DNA from 4 places in the Ihubacter massiliensis genome. Region 2 is predicted to be linked to each of the others. Evidence: riboswitches for the same ligand, from Rfam matches in the RefSeq annotation. Region 2 holds a riboswitch; each other region holds the start of a gene.

Region 1 (4,821 bases), 1.0 Mb from region 2:
AAACAAAACCGCTGAGCCGATGATAACGGTGACCACAACAGAAGAGGTGGCAAAGACAGAAGCCATCGACTATAAGACAGAATATAAGGAAAACAGCAAGCTCTACCTTGGCGAAGAAAAGGTAGCGACAAAGGGCAAAAAAGGTAAAAAGACCATTGTCAGCCAGGTGACTAAGCAGAACGGCCAGATTGTATCTGAAGAAGTGATCGCTACGACTGTGGACCAAAAGCCGGTTGCCAAAGTTATCGAAAAAGGAACCAAAACCATGACGGCCGACAAGGCATCTCAGGTTGTCTCTAGAGGCGGAGCAGCTATGGGAAGGGGCTCTGGTAAAGAAGTGGTTAATTATGCTCTGCAGTTCGTGGGCAATCCGTATGTATACGGCGGAACCAGCTTGACCAACGGAACCGACTGTTCCGGATTCACCATGAGCGTGTACGCCAAATTCGGCGTTTCACTTCCTCATTCATCCAGTGCGCAACGATCCTGCGGCAAGGAAGTACCTTACAGCGAAGCAAAACCAGGCGATATTATCTGTTATGCGGGACATGTAGCCATCTATATCGGAAATGGCAAGATCGTTCATGCCAGTACGCCGAGTACCGGAATTAAGGTCAGCAGCGCAACTTATAAAAACATCATTACTGTAAGAAGAATTATCGAGTAACAAAGGCAGGGGATTATGAGAGCAGCAATTTCAAAAAATAGAGGAAAGATGCTGAAGATTGCAGCAGCAGGTTTGAGTCTAGTGCTTCTAATTCTTGCAGTCTGTATCTATCTTCAGATGACAAAACCTTACGCTATTACGGATAATGGGGCCAGAATACAGGAACCATGGGCAGTAAAAATAGGCGATCAGGAAACGTTCATTGTTGCCAGTCAAAAAGAAGGACAGGCGGTCATCGACGGCATCAAACAAAAATACAGCACCGCCAATACCAAGAAAGGGGAGACTAGCCTTTCTCCGGAGATAACCGTGGAGAAAAAGGCGCTGAAACGCAGCGACGAGAAAGTGAACGTTGTGGAGGCGCAGGACGCGGTTGAGCAAATCTATACGGCGGCTGCGTCTGGTAACCCGATGGTAGCGGTTACGACGGTGGATCAAGTTTCGCGAACAGAAACGATTGCATATCAGACGGAATACCGAATCGATGATAACCTGGATAAAGGGCAGAAGAAAATTGTAGCCCAAGGACAGGAGGGCGGAAAACTAATCACTAGTCAAGTGGTTCGAGTAAATGGCAGCACGCTGTCAGAAGAAGTGATATCGGAAAAAGTAACGCGCCAGCCTGTAGCGATGGTAGTCGCCAAAGGCAATGATTCCGTAAAAGAAGACGGAACCTTGACAGCGGCAAAAGAAAAGGAAACGGCTAAGGCCCCAGATACGGAGCAGCCTAAGCCTGCGGAAGAACCAACGACAGAACCGCAGCAGCAGCCTGAACAGAAAGCACCCCAGCCGGCAACAGCGGCTGCGGCAAAAGAGCCAAGCAAAGCCACTCAGCCTGCGACTGAAGCGATAAAGCCGTCTGTGGACAATACCAAACCGTCCAAGCAGACAACGGAAAAACCGACCGCGAATACGGAAAAAGAGACGAGCACAGCAAAACCCGAGAAGGAGCCAACCACTCCTCCGGATAAGGAAACCAAACCCCCGGTTACGACCAATAAAGGACAGGCAGTCGTGGATTATGCCTTGCAGTTTGTCGGCAACCCGTATGTGTACGGTGGTTCCAGCCTGACAAACGGCACCGATTGTTCCGGTTTTACCATGAGTGTGTATGCCAAATTCGGCATCAAGCTTCCCCATTCCTCCAGCGCTCAGCGCTCCTGTGGAAGAGGGGTATCCTACAGCGAGGCAAAACCAGGTGATATTATCTGTTATGACGGCCACGTAGCGCTTTATATGGGAGGCGGTCAGATCGTCCACGCCAGCAATCCTACGGACGGGATTAAAATCAGCAAGGCGACTTATAAACCAATTCTAGCCGTAAGAAGGATCATTGAATGATGACTGCTGATAGATACGAGAGAAATATCGGTACAATTTCACTGGCAGAAAACGAGAAACTGCGAAACTCTTGGGTTTTGGTAGCTGGCTGCGGCGGCTTGGGAGGCCATGTAATCGAGGGTCTGGCCAGACTGGGAGTGGGTCAAATCACAGCCGTGGACGGAGACGTTTTTTCAGCCAGCAATTTGAACAGGCAGCTTCTCTCTACAGAAAGGACACTTGGACGCTACAAAGCCCTGGAAGCTCAGGAGAGGATTAAAATGGTCAACTCAGAGGTGCAGATCCATCCTTTGTGTCATTATATTGACGAGAACAATGTGGACGGCATTATAACGGATCGTTATGATGCCGTTGTCGATGCTTTGGATAATATAAAGGCCAGACGTCTTTTGGAACAAGGATGCCGGGAGCAAAAGCTCCCGTTGGTTCACGGTGCCATCGCCGGCTGGCATGGGCAGGCCGCGGTGATCATGCCGGGGGACGACCTCTTTGATAAAATCTACCCTGCTGGTTCTAATAAAGGTGCCGAGCAGGAAACTGGAAACCCAAGCTTCACGCCTGCAATGGTAGCAGCGGTCCAAGTGGCGGAGACCGTAAAGGTGCTCCTTGGAAAACCACAGATTTTGCGCAATCGTCTGCTGACCATCGATCTGCTCAATCAGGAATATGAAGTGATTCGATTCTGATCTGAATGTGGAAGATGTTTGAATCTAAGGGGAATTATGATAGTTTTATGGTAATTTGCCTTGACAGACGGGTTGATTTCATGCGAAAATACCAATGGCTGCTGAGATGACGCAGCGGGCCGGATCATTGCCCAAAATGATCCTTACAACTGAATAGAAAATGTTCCGAGTCAATACAGCCTAACCGTCCGCAGCAAAAGGCGCATGGCACTTGACCGTTCAGGGTCCTAGAGGAAACTCTCCGGCCTCCCAGTGTGGAAAGGAATACGATGTATGTCAAAATACAGAATATAACCTTTCATTTCAATGCAATGAAAGGTTTTTTGTTCTGTTTTTTGGGTAAATTATTTTTGTTACTGAGGAGGAGAAAAAATGAGAAGTAAGAAGAGAGTGTTTGCATGCGTGCTGGCGCTGATGATGGTATTTTCCACAGCAGCTATGCTGAGTGCATGCGGCAGCGGAGACGACAAAGAAGCGGCCAAAGAGCCGGCCAATCCCAAGCTGATTTTGGCAACCACCACCAGCACCAAGGACAGCGGACTTTTAGATTCGATTCTGCCTGAATTCGAGAAGGAAAGCGGCTACAAAGTTGACGTTGTATCCGTAGGATCCGGCGAAGCCATGGCAATGGGCGAAAAGGGCGAAGCAGACGTACTGCTCGTACACTCACCTGCTGCTGAAAAGGAATATGTGGAAGGCGGCCATGCGGACAAAGACGGAAGACTGGACGTTATGTACAATGACTTTGTTGTACTGGGACCAAAGGATGATCCGGCGGCCATCGAAAAGAACGCAAAAGAAGACGCAATTAAGGCTTTCACAACCATTAAGGACCAGAAAAAAAAGTTCGTATCCAGGGCAGATGACTCCGGTACCCACAAGAAAGAACTTTCTATTTGGGAAAAGGCAAAGATTGAACCGAAAGGCGACTGGTACATCGAAGCTGCGGCTGGAATGGGCGATGTAATCACCATGACCGATGAAATGGTGGGCTACACCCTTTCCGATCGTGCAACCTGGCTCAACGTGGGCAAAAACACTCAGCTGAAGATCGTCAGCGAAAAAGACCCAAGCGGCGTGCTCAACAACCAGTACGGCGTTATCTGTGTAAATCCTGAAAAGAATGAAAACATCAACGCTGAGGGTGCGAAAGCATTCCAGAACTGGATCGTTTCAGAAGCAACACAGAAGCTGATCGGTGAATACGGAGTGGAAGAATATGGACAGGCTCTGTTCGTTCCCAACGCAAAATAACGGATTTGATAAGCAAAGGACGGGAGACAATCCTGTCCTTTTTTGATATAATAGGACTGATTTGAGAAAGGATCATTTATGGATGCAATTGGACATGGAATTATCGAAGCCTTTAAACTGATCTTTGCCGGCGACGGGGAAATTTTTGAAATCGTAGGGCTATCTCTCTACGTTTCTTGCTTTTCTGTGGTGTTTTCCACTTGCGCTGGCATACCTCTGGGTATTCTCCTGGGAACGCACCAATTCAGAGGCAAAGGCGTCGTAGTCAGATTAATTTACACCTTTATGAGCCTGCCCCCTGTCATCGCGGGATTGACGGTATTTCTGATTCTGATGCGGAGAGGACCGCTGGGAAGTTTGCAGCTGAATTATACGGTGACGGCGATGATTATCGCTCAAATCTGCCTTGTGACGCCCATCATCATCGGCCTGACTTACAATTTGGTAAAAGAAAAGGCGCCTGTAGTAAACCGCCTGGGCATGACCCTGGGAGCGGAACGGCTGGACCGGATGAAACTGCTCATTTACGAGATGCGCGTGGGCATTACCACGGCTGTTGTTACCGGATTTGGCAGGGCCATCTCCGAAGTGGGAGCCGTTATGATTGTCGGCGGCAATATCAAAGGACAGACCCGGGTTATGACCACCTATATTTCAGAATTGAAAGGCATGGGAAACTATGACCGCGCCATAGCCGTGGGCATTATCCTGCTGACCCTTTCATTTTTGGTAAACGCTGTATTGTATAATTTTCAGGAACGGGAAAGCAGATAGGAGGTGCGGCTTGGAACTGAGATTTGAAGAGCTGACACGGGCATATGAAGGAAAAAAAGTGCTGGATCTGAAAGCAGGAGCCATTGTCAGCGGCAGCAG
Region 2 (4,821 bases):
CTTCTCCATCCTGCGCAGACCCATTTCCATAATCATCTGACTGCAGCAATACCCCTTTAATTTCAGATCCAAAATCTCCTGATTCATCCTCTTTCCTCCCCAACTTTCTTATTTTGCCGGTTTTTCCGCTACCAGCATGAAGTATCCGATCCCCTTCTTCCCTTTTGCGCAGGTGACGCAATTATCCAGCGATCCCTCCTGCAGGATCGTTTCCGCCACGTATGTATCCAAATCATCCGAGCGGTCCTCAAAAGCGACTACTTGATATCCCACTTCCTCCAGATATGCGATCATGGGCTCTTTGATAAAGGCCCCTTCAAAGCGGAAGTCCACAAAACGCATCTGTCCTTCGCCGCAGTCCTCCTCTTTATGGGGAATCTTTGCCTGGCGCTCGGCTTCGATCTTGATGGCCTGTACCTGCTTGGGATCGGGATTCTTCATATATAGATCGCTGATAAACAGCTTTCCTCCCTTTTTAAGAACGCAGTAGGCTTCATGGAGCGCTTCATCCGGCAGGTTGATCAGGGACAATGTGCATTCCATCATCACGCAGTCAAAAGAATAGGATGGGAATTCGTCCAAGAACTCTCCGTCGCCCATGCGCAGATCCAGTTTGCCGTTTCGCTCTTTTCCTTCGCTGATCTTTGCCAGATTAAGATCGATCCCCGTCACCTGGTACCCGTATTTGTCCTGCAGGTACTCGGCCGCTGTTCCGTCTCCGCAGCCCACATCCAGCACCTTGGCTCCTTTGTCAAGCTGGCAAAGCTCCATAGCCTTGTCCGTAATCTCAAATTTACCTGGTCTTACTAAACTCATTTTCTTCTCCTTAAAACTAAGATTTTCGATAAATACTGTTATATCCGCAGAAAGGCACCAGCCGGTTGTCCGCGGAAAGCACCTGCACCCGGCACCGCTTCAATCGCTCTGCATCCAGGTTGGTGCTGTCCTGGAAGGCCATGCCGGTCACCGTAAAGGTGTTCTGCTTATAATAGGTAAGGAACTGATCCAAATCCATGATCTCTTCCTCCTGCTCCGCCTGACAGCAGGGTTCCTCTCCGGCCGCGGCCGTATCGGCCGGATCGCAGCAGGAGCAGCAGTCTACCTCGCTTGTTTCCTGCTCCTGGGGCAAGTCCCATTTGTTGAGCACAAAGTCCCGGTCCTTTTTTATGATTTCCAGAGGATCCGGCTCGCAGCAGCAGGAGTCCTGCTGTGTATCGCAGCAGCTGATGCCCGCCTCTTTTTCCTTTTTGCTGACCATACATGTTATACCGTCTTTTTCCTTTAAATAAGTACTGTAAAAGCAGCACAGGGTATGGCCGGTGGCGATGGGACAGAAATCCTCATAATGAAAGCCCGGACACTGGTTTTCAATTTCATGGAGCACATCGAACATGGTCACCCGGTTTTCATGGTCCGGGTCGGGATGCCTGCCGAAAAAGCTCACCGGTTGGAAATGGATCCCTTTGACAACGGCTATGTTCTCCAGCAGAAACTCCATCATTGCCCCGATGTTGTCCAAGTTGACGTTTCTGGCGACCGTCGGTACCAGCGTCACCGGCAGACCGGCTTTCCTGCAGTTTTCGATGGCTTGTTTCTTTTCTTTAAATAAAGGCTCTCCCCGCATCTGCATGTAAATCTCATCGGTGGTTCCATCAAACTGCATGAAAATCACCGATGCTCCCGCCTCTTTGAGCGCCGCGGCATACCCGGCCTCGCGGGCGATTCGCCTGCCGTTGCTGTTAATCTGTATGTATTCAAATCCTTTGGACCTGGCCATGCGGATGATCTGGGGCAGATCGTCGCGGACAGTGGGCTCCCCTCCTGACAGCTGAATGTTGAAAGGCCGTTCTTCCCCCAGCTCCACCAGCAGATCGAATTTTGCTTCCAGTTCTTTTAAGCTGGGATCGCCCGGTTCCTCCGAATCCATTTCCGCCCTTGCAAAGCAGAAGGGACAATGCTGATTGCACCGCTTGGTAATATCGATCAGCACGCAGCAGGCGGTCTGCAAATGGTTTTCGCAGGTGCCGCAGTGAAGGGGGCATTCATCCTGCCCGCTGCCCTTGGTCATCGCCGTTTTGGGCGGAATATTGACAACCGGATTTTTGATCCAATCCAGATAATCATCTGTGCGGTTTGAAACCAGTGCGCGAAATTCGCCATGTTCTTCACATGTTTTTTCAAAGAATACTTTGCCCTCCCGCTCTGTATAAAAAGCTTTGATCGGCTTTTCACAGACTGGGCATATGCTTTGAACTTCCGATAATCGTTTCATGTTTCTTCTCCTGTTCCTACTCTCCCCCAAACCGGTTGGGGGGACAAAGTATCTGTTTTTCATTCTATTATAAATTCCCAAAATGGGCAAGGGGCGACCGAAAATGTTTTGCAGGACCGGGCCGTAAGGCCGCCGGGGAGGTTCGCCGCCGGATCGAAAAGAGGCCGTTTTTACGGCAAATTGTAACAAATTTTTTACAAATTTAAGACAATTCAAATAATAGCTACTTAGTACTGGGCTTGACCGCAAGATTGTACTGAAATCAGGGTTTCCGCGGTTGACAGGCCCCTGAACGAACTGATAAAATGAAAACCGTAGTAACAATTCAATACACAATCCGATTTCCGAGCTCCTACGGCTTTTGAAAAAATGCTATGGAGGCGGAAACGTTGGGTTTATGTGGAAACATATGAGCCTCCCGCGTTTGGAAAGGTTCGTGTACCATTTCGAAACGCACGAAAAGGCCTTTGTTATTGGATGTGAAACGTTAAAGTATGTTCAATTGAAAAATTAATTGGAGGCAAATTATTATGAAATTGAGAAAAATGACGTTAAACATCAATGGTGCCGATCGAATGTTCATCTGTGATCCTGAAAAGGATACTCTGGCTGATGTTGTCAGACGTTTAGGGCTCACAGGTACAAAAGTTGGCTGCGGATCCGGCGTATGCGGTTCTTGTACCGTAATGCTGGACGGCAAACTAGTTCGTTCCTGTACGAAAAAGATCGCTAAGGTCGAAGAGTACAGCGAAGTAGTAACGATTGAAGGAATTGGAGCTCCCAGATATCTCCATCCGATTCAGGTAGCATTTATGCATGCCGGAGCCGTACAATGCGGATTCTGTACTCCAGGATTCATTGTATCGGCCTACGCGCTGCTTCAGGCTAACCCTGATCCGACCAGAGAAGAGGTAAGAGACTGGTTCCAGAAAAACAGAAACATCTGCCGCTGCACAGGCTATAAGCAGATCGTAGATGCTGTCATGAACGCTGCAAAGGTTATGAGAGGCGAATGCGCTCTGGAAGACATTATGGTAAAACTTCCGGAGAACAAAGAATATTACGGCCAGCCGCTGGTTCGTCCCGCTGCTCTGGCAAAGGTATGCGGACTTGCTGATTACGGCGACGACATTGAACTGAAGATGCCGGAGAACACGCTGCATGCCGTACTGGTACAGCCGAAAGTCGCCTTCCACGCAAAACTGAAAGCTATACATAAAGAAGAAGCAGAAAAAATGCCCGGCGTTTACAAGGTTGTTACAGCGGCCGATATCAAAGGCCCCAACAGACTTGGATTCATGCCGTTCACACCGAGAACTCTGGCTACCGGCCAGTCCCACCCAATCCTTGTTGAAGACAAGATCTTTAACTACGGTGATGTTGTAGCTCTGGTTGTAGCCGATACAAAGGCTCATGCCCAGGAAGCGGCAAAGAAAGTTACCATCGATTGGGAACAGCTGCCTGAATACAAGACTTATCTGGAAGCAGCTATGCCGGATGCCATGAGAATACATGACGATCATCCCAACGTATGGTCCGAACAGCCCAACGTTAAGGGCGCAGGACACGATACGCCGGAACTGATCGACGAGGCGCCTTATGTAGTAGAAGGTTCCTTCTATTCATCCAGAGAGCCCCATATGCCGATCGAAGGCGATACAGTACAGGCTTACTGGGGCGATGACGGCCTGCTGACCGTTCATTGCAAAGCGATGCAGATTTACTCCAACATCGGTGATATCGCAGAGGCGACCGGCCTTCCTGCAGAGAAGATCAGAGTCATCGAAAACCCGACAGGCGCTACCTTCGGCTGGGGTATCGCGGCAGCTACATATGCGATGGCAGCGATTGCCTGCATGGCATGCGACGATATGCCGGTAGCATTATCCATTACTTATCCTGAGTTCATGGCTCTGTCCGGAAAGCGCGCTCCGTCCTACACCAACGGAAGATTGGCCTGCGACAAGGACGGCAAGATCGTCGGAGCAGAATGGGATTGCGGTATGGACCACGGTTCCTACAACGAACTGGGCGACGACTTGATCACAAGACCGGCCAAGTTCATGTTCTTCCCATACAACATTCCCAACTGTCTGGGACTGACAAGAGTTGCCTGCACCAACCACAACTACGGAACTGCGTACAGAGGCTACGGATCACCACAGGCATACACAGCATCCGAGGCGCTGGTTGATATGATGGCTAAGAAGATTGGCATGGATCCGTTCGAATTCAGATATAAGAACATCGCAAGACCTGGAGATACCAACATCAACCAGTATCCTTTCCGTGAATACCCGATGGAAAAGATGATGGATATCTTAAAACCGATTTATGAGGAAGTAAAAGAAAGAGTTGCCAAAGAATCTACTCCTGAAAAGAAGAGAGGCGTAGGTATCGCATGGGGCGGATACAACGTAACAGAAGGTATCTTCGACCAGTGTACCGTTGCTCTGGAATTACTGCCCAACGGCAAATTTGCCAAATACGACACCTGGCAGGATCAGGGACAGGGCGGCGATGTAGGCGCTCTGGTTACCACTTTGGAA
Region 3 (4,821 bases), 640 kb from region 2:
CCGTTAACCTGACCTTCAACAGCCTGTATGTTACCAGGTTTACCGATCCAGTAAATGCAGGTCATACCTGTACATGTTGTCTTTCCTGTCGCGGTTTCTACATCAACCTCTGCCAGGAACAGCGCATATGTGTATGTATAAGTCGGGTTACCGCTTCCATCGTTCGGGTCAAGGTCGTAGAAGCAATCGTATTCGTCAGCTGTAGCCCAGTCTCCGTCGTATCTTGTCGGAATTCCTTCTGCAACCATTTCGTCATAAGTTCTGTAAGTACCGTCGGGCTTTCTCATTGCATCTGCGATATTCTTAGCAGCTACGATACTTGCTTTACCATTGGCATAATGGGATCTGGAACCTGCAGACTCACCGGTGTTCGGACAGTATTTGCTGTCTGTCTGGATCAACTTGATGTCATCCGGTGTAACGTCCGGGAAGTAAGGCTTGAGAGCTTCCAGCGTACAAATGAGGGAACCCTGGTCGCCGCCCTGTCCCTGATCCTGCCATGTATCGTATTTTCTGAACTTCGGTCTGTCTCCAGGCATCAGCTCGATGGCAACATGGGCTTCGTCAACCGCACCCAGGCCTACGTTATATCCGCCCCAGGCGATACCGACACCCTTCTTGATTTCGTCTGTTGATTCAGCTTTCGCCTTTGCAACAGCTTCCTCATACATCGGTTTTAATTTATCCATCATTTCTTCCATTGGATAATGGAGGAACGGATACTGGTTCAGATTGTCCTGTCCCGGTCTTGCGATATTCTTATATCTGATTTCAAACGGATCGATTCCCGCTTTTTCAGCCAGCATGTCCACCAGCGCTTCGGAGCATGTAAATGCCTGCGGAGCACCGTATCCTCTATATGCAGTACCGAAGGAGTGGTTTGTAGCAGCTACTCTTGAGAGACCTACCACATTGGGCATGTAATACGGGTAGAACATAAATCTTGAAATCTTAGTCAGTTTGTCGTCACCCAGTTCTAAGAACGGACCATGGTCCAGTCCTGCGTCAAATTCGCCGGCAACGAACATGCCGTCCTTATCGCAGGCAAGCTTGGCGTTGAAGTAAGCCGGAGAACGTTTGCCGGATACTGCCATGAACTGACCGTAATCCATCGACAGTGAGCAAGGCATGCCGGTAACCTTGGCAGCCATGCCGACCATGGAATAAGTGTGAGCACTCATAGCCCATCCGAAAGATCCTCCGGTCGGATTTTCGATAACTCTCAGTTTTTCAACCGGAACTCCGATCGCTTCTGCGATTTCATCTCTGTCAAAGTATAAGGTCATCGTCTTGCAGTGGATGCAAAGGTTGTCATCTTCATCATAGTATGCCTGCATAACATCACCTTCGATGGACATATGCGGCTCTCTGGATGAATAGAAGGAACCCTCTACCGAGTATGCAGCATCGCCGATGATTTCCGGAACCTTCTCATGATCGCCCTTGAGTACAGGAAGCTCGGAGTAAATGTTTTTACCGTATGTATCCGGCATCCAGTCATGGATTTTCTCAGCGTCCGGAGTAACAGCTTCCAGATAATTCATATATTCAGGCAGCGGCTCAAGTTCAACCTTTACTGCGTCTGCCGCGGCTTTTGCATGCGCTCTTGTGTCTGCGCATACCAGCGCAACAACATCACCATAATAAAGGATTTCATCTTCAGCCAAAACGTGATGCGCCTGCTGCATTTCAACCGTTCTTTCTGAGAAAGCATAGGTCATCAGTCTGTTTGCACCTTTTACATCTTCAGCAGTAACAATCTTTACTACGCCAGGCATTTTTTCCGCTTCGCTGCAATCGATGTTGATAATCTTCGCGTGGCTGTACTTTCTTGGCTGAACCAGTTCAACCTTGAGTGTTTCTTCCGGCATGTGCAGTTCTACATCATCACCGTAGTCGCATACACCGCAGGCCTTAGGCATGGCATTGGGTCTGATGAGCGGTTTGCCGTAGAAATCGCCTACATCCTTTGACCAGTCATAAGTAATATCGTCAAATGTCTTTTCTCCGCGCATAATCGCAGCCGCTTCCATAACAGCGTCCACAATCTGCTTGTAACCAGTGCATCTGCAGACATTTCTATGTTTCTGGAACCAATCACGAACATCTTCTCTTGTCGGGTTTGGATTGTCCAGTAGCAGCTGATAAGCAGATACAATAAATCCAGGTACGCAGAATCCGCACTGTACGGCTCCGAGATGTACCCATGCATACTGGAGCGGATGCGGGTTCAGTACTGTTCCGATTCCTTCGATCGTCATAACGGAACTGTATTCTTTAACATTCTTGATCTTTCTGGTACAGGAACGGATTACTTTTCCGTCCAGAATAACAGAGCATGCTCCGCATACGCCGGTACCGCAGCCTACTTTCGTTCCAGTCAGGCCCAGACGACGCAGTACGGATGCCAGCGTGTCCTTTTCGGGATCGCAGATGAACATACGGTCCGCGCCGTTGATGTTCAGGGTCATTTTCTTCAAATTCATAATAGCTTGCCTCCGATTTTTCCAATAAAACTTGTTTTAACTTGGTAACAATCTGAAAAAATAAAGACCCTCCGCTCATTTGTGCGGAAAGGTCTAGGTTGCGATCTGCTCCTCAAAACATATGTACTGCGCAGCTAAAGAAACCCTACATTCCAATCAGCTCGGCTGCTGCATATAAACGACTGCCGCAAAGCCGACGGTTTCGGCCTGGCTGCCAGATCATCCATCCTTTCCAAACACGGGAGGCCCACGCGTTTCCGCAGTGAACCCATTGGTCCCGATTCCATGCGTTCCGCAGCGAAGGAATTCGGGACTCGGATCTCTATCTTATCTGTTACATTGACAACATTTTATCAGTTTGTTCTCCTGTATGTCAACAGGAGAAACCATTATTTTTGTACTATTTTGCGATTTTACTGCAAATCAAGTTGCTAATTTTAAAATCCTTGAGAATTAATCTCATTTATTGTAAATTGGATATTTGTTTTGAGAAAGTTTTTTCTACTACTTTATACCCATTTTATGTCTTCCCGTTTTAACCGTTCCGGGATATGGAAGTATTCTTCCTGCTGGGGATAGCCAGCCATGAAAGCGCCGTAAAAGCTGTTGTTGTCTGGCAGCGGCGGCAGAAGTTCCCGGATCTGGGGGATCGCGTTGCACATTCTTGTCAAATAGCCGGCCCAGCAGGTTCCGATGCCTCTAGCTTGAAGGACCAGTTCGGCAGTGGTCATGGCGATGGCCGTATCGGCCGGCGAATTAATGGCGTTATTTCTTCCATAGCACAGAATCAGTATGGGCGCTGTTCCCATAACCACATTGTTGCCCTCTTCATATTCGCTGGCGATTTCCGGAGATGTTCCCGTTTCTTTCACATAGTCCAATATGTACCCCATCATTTTTTCAATCACCTCTTTGGAATCGATGACCATCCACTTGGCCGGATGCTGGTTTTTGGCGCTGGGCGCCCAGGCTGCCATTTCCAATGCGTGGCGCACCAGCTCCCGGTCGGGCGGCGTCTGCTTGAAATGGCGATAGGATCTTCTGGTCAGGATGTGGTTATCCAAGTCTTCGGCAAAGCCCTGGGAAAGTGCGGGCAAAGTTCGGTCAAGTACAGCCGGTTTGTCATCCCAGCAAATGGCGTTTTGGGGACATGCAGCCGCGCAGTGCATACATTTGAGACAAGCCTTTCCCTCTCTCAGCTGGGGCCTTCCATCCTTTTCCCCCAGCACGGTAAAGGGGCATACGGATACACATTTCAGGCATTCAACACACTTTTCCATATCAAATTTTATCATCATTCAACCTCCATTTAAATAATTTCATATCTGCATCCTTCAAAGGCCAGGTCAAACTGGCAGATGCCCTTGTACTTACAATAGGTGCAGGCGCTCACCTGACCGGATTTTTTCGGCTTTACGGCGATGTTCCCCGAAAGCAGCTCCTGGCACAGCTCGCTCACTGTCTCATCCACCTTTTCCTGCAGCTGTAAAAAGGTTTCCTCATCCAGCAGTTTTCCGGCCCCGGTCCCGGAAAAGCCCTTCTGTGTCTGGCGAATGGGAACCACGTCCGAATACCCGGAAAAATCTCCGGCAATGTCCCGGATCACCTGGGGATCATCCACCATGACCCCGTCCATCTTGCACGCTTTCTTTGCTTCCTGCTCCACCTTCTCCCCAAGCTCCTCGGGTTTGATCGCATCTGCGCTCACAGATGGTTCGCTGATGAGAAAGTAGAACACGCCGGCAGGTTCCCGCTCTTTTTGCTGGGCGGCTTTTAAATAAAGCATCAGCTGGAGGCGAAATCCCTTTTCTGCTTCATGGACACGGAAGGTTTCATTACCCGTCTTGTAATCGATGACCTTGACCCGGCCGTCATCCAACAGATCTACCCGGTCGATCTTACCTTCAATAAAGACGTCTCCCTGGCTGGTTTCTACTATCACCGGCGGAATGCTCCTTCCTCTGCCGAATGCCTGTTCAAAGGCAATGGTTCGGATGCTGCCCCGCCTTACATGGTCGATGAGAACCCAGCTGATTTCACTGCAAATCTCATGGAGCCGCTTGGTTCGATAGGCCTCTTCACTGCCGGAGGAGAGCATGCCCTCCCGGTACAAAAGCGCCTCCCGCGAAAGGATGCTCCCGATCTTTTTATCGCATTCCTCTTTTGACACAGTCATCCAGCGGGATGCGGGATCGTTCACCGGGATGCCGTCATCGGTCAGCCACCTGGAGATCTCCATCAGGCAGGTGTGATACAGATCGCCGATCTCCCGGCCGCCCATTTCATAGATTCGCTGCTCCTGGGGCCGCAGGCCATATCCCACAAAATGAGCAAA
Region 4 (4,821 bases), 1.3 Mb from region 2:
AAAAAAATCTTTGGTGCGTTTGTTTCCAGATTGCTCCAGAAAGCGCCCATATCGTGGCCTCCCCACAGAGAGCCGACGATAAAAAATACCAGCGCAAGCATCTGCATTGTAAATCCTTCACCGATACGCATCAGTGTTCCGCTGGCGCATCCTCCGGCGATTACCATCCCAATTCCGAACATGGTCGCTCCCAGTATTAGGGGGATGCTGATCGGATGCACAGCACCGGCTCCGGGAATGTCACTGCCGCTCAGATAAGCACTGTATTTGATGGCAGTGAAACCTAAAGTGGTCAGTGCAAATGCGATCAGTACAGCTCTTGTCAGGGAAGTACTGCCGGTAATCCACGGGTCCCGCATAGAAGCGGTAAAACAGAATCTGGATCGCTGAAGGACATATCCGAATGCGATTCCGAATATCCAGCCGATTGCGGCAGTGGTACTGCCGCGATTTACCAGCCATGCGATTAAGATGATTCCGATGGTAACCAGAATCGCATAAGGAATCTGGCTTTTTTTTGGTTTGCGGGGTGTCCGTTTTCTGGGACTGCGCTCTATGGACGATGGTTTACTCTGGCCTTCACCCATTTTCGTTTCTCCTTTCTATCACTGTTAATTCTTTGACGATGACTATGGGATCATTATAGCATGGGCGTAATTAATCGGGTAATCGTAATACGTGAAGCTATATTAGAAAATCTTATGACAATTCAGATTGTTGTGATATAATAATGGGCATAGTTATGGGATAACCCTGGTGTAAGATAGGATTGGAGGTAGGGATGAATATCGATACTCTGTTTATGTTTATTGAAATTATTAACAATGGAAGTATTACAAAGGCAGCCGAACGTCTTCACGTATCGCAGTCCGCACTGAGCCAGCAAATCAAGTCAATGGAAAATTCCTTTGGCTGCCGGCTGCTTGACAGGAGTAATCAGGGCGTGAGCATGACTCCTGCCGGTGAACTAGTATATCAGCGTGCCCAGGAAATTTTGGGCGTTTATCAGACACTGGTCAACCAACTGGAACTTTTGCAGAAAAAGGATCGTTGTTTCCATATCCTTTCCATGGATGTGATTTATACTTATGCACTGCCTTGTGCGCTGTTTCAAATACAGAAAAAATTTCAAGAAGTCCGCTTGGAGACGAAAGTAATGTCCAGCGCACAGATCGAACAAAAAATCAATGCCGGTCAGGGTGATATTGGATTTATCGTCGGGCCTCCTGCAAATAAAGAATTATATAGCCGTTTTATGTTCTCTGATCCAGTGCATTTGGTCATGACTCCGAGAACGCACAAACGAAAGAAAATGGACTTGGATGAATTGCAACAACTACCGATGATGATGATCAGCGGCAGTCACAGAACCCAGCAGAAGCTGGATGGGTATCTCGCTCAAAAAGGAGTTTCCAGGCAGCAAATGAATGTGACCTGCCAATTTGAATCCTTTGAGTCGGCAAAACAGTCGGTAGTCAATGGGATGGGAGCAGCTTTTCTCCCATATTCGTCCATAAAGAAAGAATTGTATAACAAACAGTTGGAAATTATCGAAATAGAAGAGTTTGAATTTAAGTTTCGTTACTATTTAATCAAAAATCCAAAATCTCAACAGGAAGATGTACAAATAAAAGATTTATTTGCCTATCTGGAACGAATGCTTGACTCGATGATTTGCTGACTCGGGAGCGCTGCGGATGGTGATTTCCCAGATACCGTTCATCACCTCCTCGCATGAACAGACCAGTTCTTTGGCCCTGCAGAATTCTTGAACGGATTTGCAGGTACAACTATGATCCGTTACGAGCATAACCTCTTCACCCTGCCCGATGACCGACAGTTCGTTTTGCAGCCGCATGACAGGAATGGGGCAGATTTGGCCTAAACAATCGAGTTTCTTCATATAAACGCCTCCTTTAACAAAGATTCTATATATCATAGAACAAAAATAAGCAAAAGTAAATGCCAAGTAAAACGTATTCGCGAGCTGGTAAATAAAAATAGGCTGATAAGAATTTCCAGATCCAACGGTGTACAGTGGGATCAGCCAGCGGATGTTTTTACGCACTACGTTACCGGCAACAGTACCTTGCAAAGAGTCGCCCCCTTACGGGCGACATGTGGAAATAGGAATCTTTGATTCCGTCATTTCCACGTTTTTTATAAAAGATTAGAAAATGTTGGTAAGACAACGGAAATTTGTCGTTTGCTGTAGTATAATAGGGATAAAGAAAGCACATCATGTCTCATAATGAAGAAAAAAATCGAAGAAGTAAGAAAAAACTTGCGAAAAGATACGAGCTATAATACAATGTAACTGAATCTAGTAAATTTTGGATTATAAAAGTAAATATTGATGGTTCCGAACGTGAAAACCTAAAGGCTTTGGCCTATGGTTGAGCGTCGATGGGTAATACTGGAAACGGTGCTGCCTCCCGTGTTTTGGAAAGGAATGATGTATCAGAGGTAAATCACTCTTTCCCGTTTTTTAGGAAAGAGTTTTATTTTTTATATGCATTCCTTATTTTTGTGGCAACAAGTTTATCGATTTAAAATGTTAAAGTGAAGTGCGTGATACTTCTTTTGCATTTCGAGATGTGAGGCGTTCTATCAACTTATTCGTATATTGAACGAGGAGGATGAAAAATGAATCTTGCAAAAGGCAAAAAGAGGATCACTGTCAGTGTAGTAACGGCCCTGATGATGGTCATGGTCATGGTGCCGGGAATGGCGTTCGCAAACACAGCAGGGAATACGGCTCTATCCCAGACATCACAGAACCAGGGCATGTTCGTAAACTATATAGATGCTTCCGTTAATTCTAAGGATAGCAGAATTGGACAATATGGTACAACGAATATAAAACAGTATTTTTTCAATGGGGCAGATATAGAAAAAGAGAACGGCGGTATGGCAGATGATAGCCATCCGTATGTGAATTCTTATGCCTATAACTATTCGATTATGACCGACACGTCCGTTAGCGCATACTGGGACAACTATATTCAGGGAACTTTAAATCCGACCCAACCCATTAAGTTTGGATTTTTCCTGGGCGGTTCACAGACTGCCAAGTGCAATGACCAAATTATGGCTAGTAATATTATTCCCAAGATGAGCATTCAGAAGACGGACGGCACGGTTGTCCTGACAGGTACTCAGATTTACAAGGGCTGGAAACATCAGAGGCTGGCCAATGGCGGGGGAACTGGTTCCGGACCGCTCAGAGGGTTCGATGTATTTTTGGAGATTCCTGCTAACGCATTAGCTGCTAATACACAGTATGTACTGGTCTTTGAGTCAGGCATGGGCGTACAGACATTGCTGGATAAAAAGATTGTTTTCCATTTTTCCACAGATGCTTTTGCACAGAGCATTTCCCTGGGAAGTAAAGTAACCTTAAAAGAAGGCCAGACTAAAACATTAAAGGCCGCCATTAAGCCTGAAAATGTAAAAGAAAAAGCAGTAACATGGACTTCGGCAGACAAAGCAGTTGCCGTAGTTGATTCCAATGGTGAAGTCAAAGCGATGAAAGCAGGCAAAACGACAATTACGGCAGTAACAAAGGATGGAACAAATCTGAAGGCTTCCTGTCCAGTGGAAGTAACTCCCGTAATTGCGAAAGTATCATTAAAAGCAGTTTCGTCCAGCTACAATCGTGTAAAGCTGACCTGGTCAAAAGCTGCAAAGGCCGATGGTTATACCGTCTATCGATATAACGCAAAATCGAAGAAATACAAGCCTGTAAAACATACAACTGCCCGCAGCTATGTCGGAAAAAATCTGAAAACAGGAAAGACGTACGCATATAAAGTGAGGGCTTATCGGCTTGTCAATGGACAAAAAGTTTATGGCAGCTACTCTGCAAAGAAATCAATAAGGCCGGTGCCTTCCAAACCGGCCTTGAAAGTAAAGGCAGGGAAAAGAAAAGCTACGGCAAAGTGGAGTAAAGTTTCAGGTGCGGATAAATATGTATTGCATAGAAGCACAAGCAAAAATGGCAAATATATAAAAGCAAGCATCACAGTAAAGAACAAATATACGGATAAGGGCCTCAAAAAAGGAAAGCGGTATTACTACAAAGTCCGCGCGTATAAAGTGGTGGACGGTAAGAAGGTATACGGAAAGACGTCACAATTGAAGACTGTAAAGGTTAAATAAATGTTTTGGTGTAAACCGGCCCATCCATTTAGCCTACTAAACAAATGATAATTCCTTTGCATCCGGCGATGCAGAGTAATTATATATAGCTTATTATTACATTTAAAAAGGAGGACGAAAAAATGAATCTTGCAAAAAGCAATAAGAGGATCATTGTCAGCGTCGTAATGGCGTTGATGATGGTGATGGCAATGATGCCAGGGATGGCGTTTGCCCAATCCGTTGTAGCTGGGTATGACGTAGCAATTCAAAACCCAGGGACCATATTGACCGGAACGAATCCGCGGGCAGCAGCAGATATCACGCAGCCAGCGGGGACAACTGTGCATATTGACTGGACAAGCAGCAATAAAGATGTTGCGACAATTGGTATTCACAAGGGCAATATTACGCCTGTTGCAAAAGGAACCACAACACTGACCGCAACGCTGAGAGAAGGTGAGGCCCCAGGAGGAACAGGAACAGGACCTAGCGGCGATTGTACGGGTACAATCCTGGCAACCGACAGCATTACGGTGACCGTAGAGGAGTCAACCACATATGGATACCAGGGAACTGGCGGAAATACCATGCTGATGGTTACGCCGGATAATATTACAGGGGGTGTGTTGACTGCGGAAGGATACGATAATATAATCAATGATCCTGTTGCCTTGACGG

What was found. Region 2 has a riboswitch for molybdenum cofactor ahead of NIA71_RS12155 (molybdopterin-dependent oxidoreductase). Riboswitches for the same ligand answer to the same signal wherever they lie in the genome.
Region 1: it holds a riboswitch for molybdenum cofactor, as region 2 does, so the genes downstream of both, NIA71_RS16520 (substrate-binding domain-containing protein) here and NIA71_RS12155 (molybdopterin-dependent oxidoreductase) in region 2, are expected to answer to the same signal.
Region 3: it holds a riboswitch for molybdenum cofactor, as region 2 does, so the genes downstream of both, NIA71_RS09190 (molybdopterin-dependent oxidoreductase) here and NIA71_RS12155 (molybdopterin-dependent oxidoreductase) in region 2, are expected to answer to the same signal.
Region 4: it holds a riboswitch for molybdenum cofactor, as region 2 does, so the genes downstream of both, NIA71_RS06135 (fibronectin type III domain-containing protein) here and NIA71_RS12155 (molybdopterin-dependent oxidoreductase) in region 2, are expected to answer to the same signal.

What each region holds. Positions count from the first base shown of each region.
Region 1 is NZ_JAMXVH010000001.1:3,601,796-3,606,616, forward strand. Features, by position in the region: gene NIA71_RS16505 (C40 family peptidase) at 1-667, shown strand, start outside; gene NIA71_RS16510 (NlpC/P60 family protein) at 683-2,008, shown strand; gene NIA71_RS16515 (HesA/MoeB/ThiF family protein) at 2,005-2,694, shown strand; molybdenum cofactor riboswitch at 2,846-2,975, shown strand; gene NIA71_RS16520 (substrate-binding domain-containing protein) at 3,067-3,948, shown strand; gene NIA71_RS16525 (ABC transporter permease) at 4,027-4,722, shown strand; gene NIA71_RS16530 (ABC transporter ATP-binding protein) at 4,733-4,821, shown strand, end outside.
Region 2 is NZ_JAMXVH010000001.1:2,603,174-2,607,994, forward strand. Features, by position in the region: gene NIA71_RS12140 (C-GCAxxG-C-C family protein) at 1-87, opposite strand, end outside; gene trsM (DVU_1556 family methyltransferase) at 109-816, opposite strand; gene NIA71_RS12150 (radical SAM protein) at 833-2,272, opposite strand; molybdenum cofactor riboswitch at 2,596-2,723, shown strand; gene NIA71_RS12155 (molybdopterin-dependent oxidoreductase) at 2,803-4,821, shown strand, end outside.
Region 3 is NZ_JAMXVH010000001.1:1,960,549-1,965,369, forward strand. Features, by position in the region: gene NIA71_RS09190 (molybdopterin-dependent oxidoreductase) at 1-2,486, opposite strand, end outside; molybdenum cofactor riboswitch at 2,696-2,818, opposite strand; gene NIA71_RS09195 (nitroreductase family protein) at 2,996-3,784, opposite strand; gene NIA71_RS09200 (PD-(D/E)XK nuclease family protein) at 3,796-4,821, opposite strand, start outside.
Region 4 is NZ_JAMXVH010000001.1:1,333,553-1,338,373, reverse strand. Features, by position in the region: gene NIA71_RS06150 (YeeE/YedE thiosulfate transporter family protein) at 1-587, opposite strand, end outside; gene NIA71_RS06145 (LysR family transcriptional regulator) at 782-1,681, shown strand; gene NIA71_RS06140 (sulfurtransferase TusA family protein) at 1,637-1,903, opposite strand; molybdenum cofactor riboswitch at 2,349-2,469, shown strand; gene NIA71_RS06135 (fibronectin type III domain-containing protein) at 2,647-4,161, shown strand; gene NIA71_RS06130 (Ig-like domain-containing protein) at 4,284-4,821, shown strand, end outside.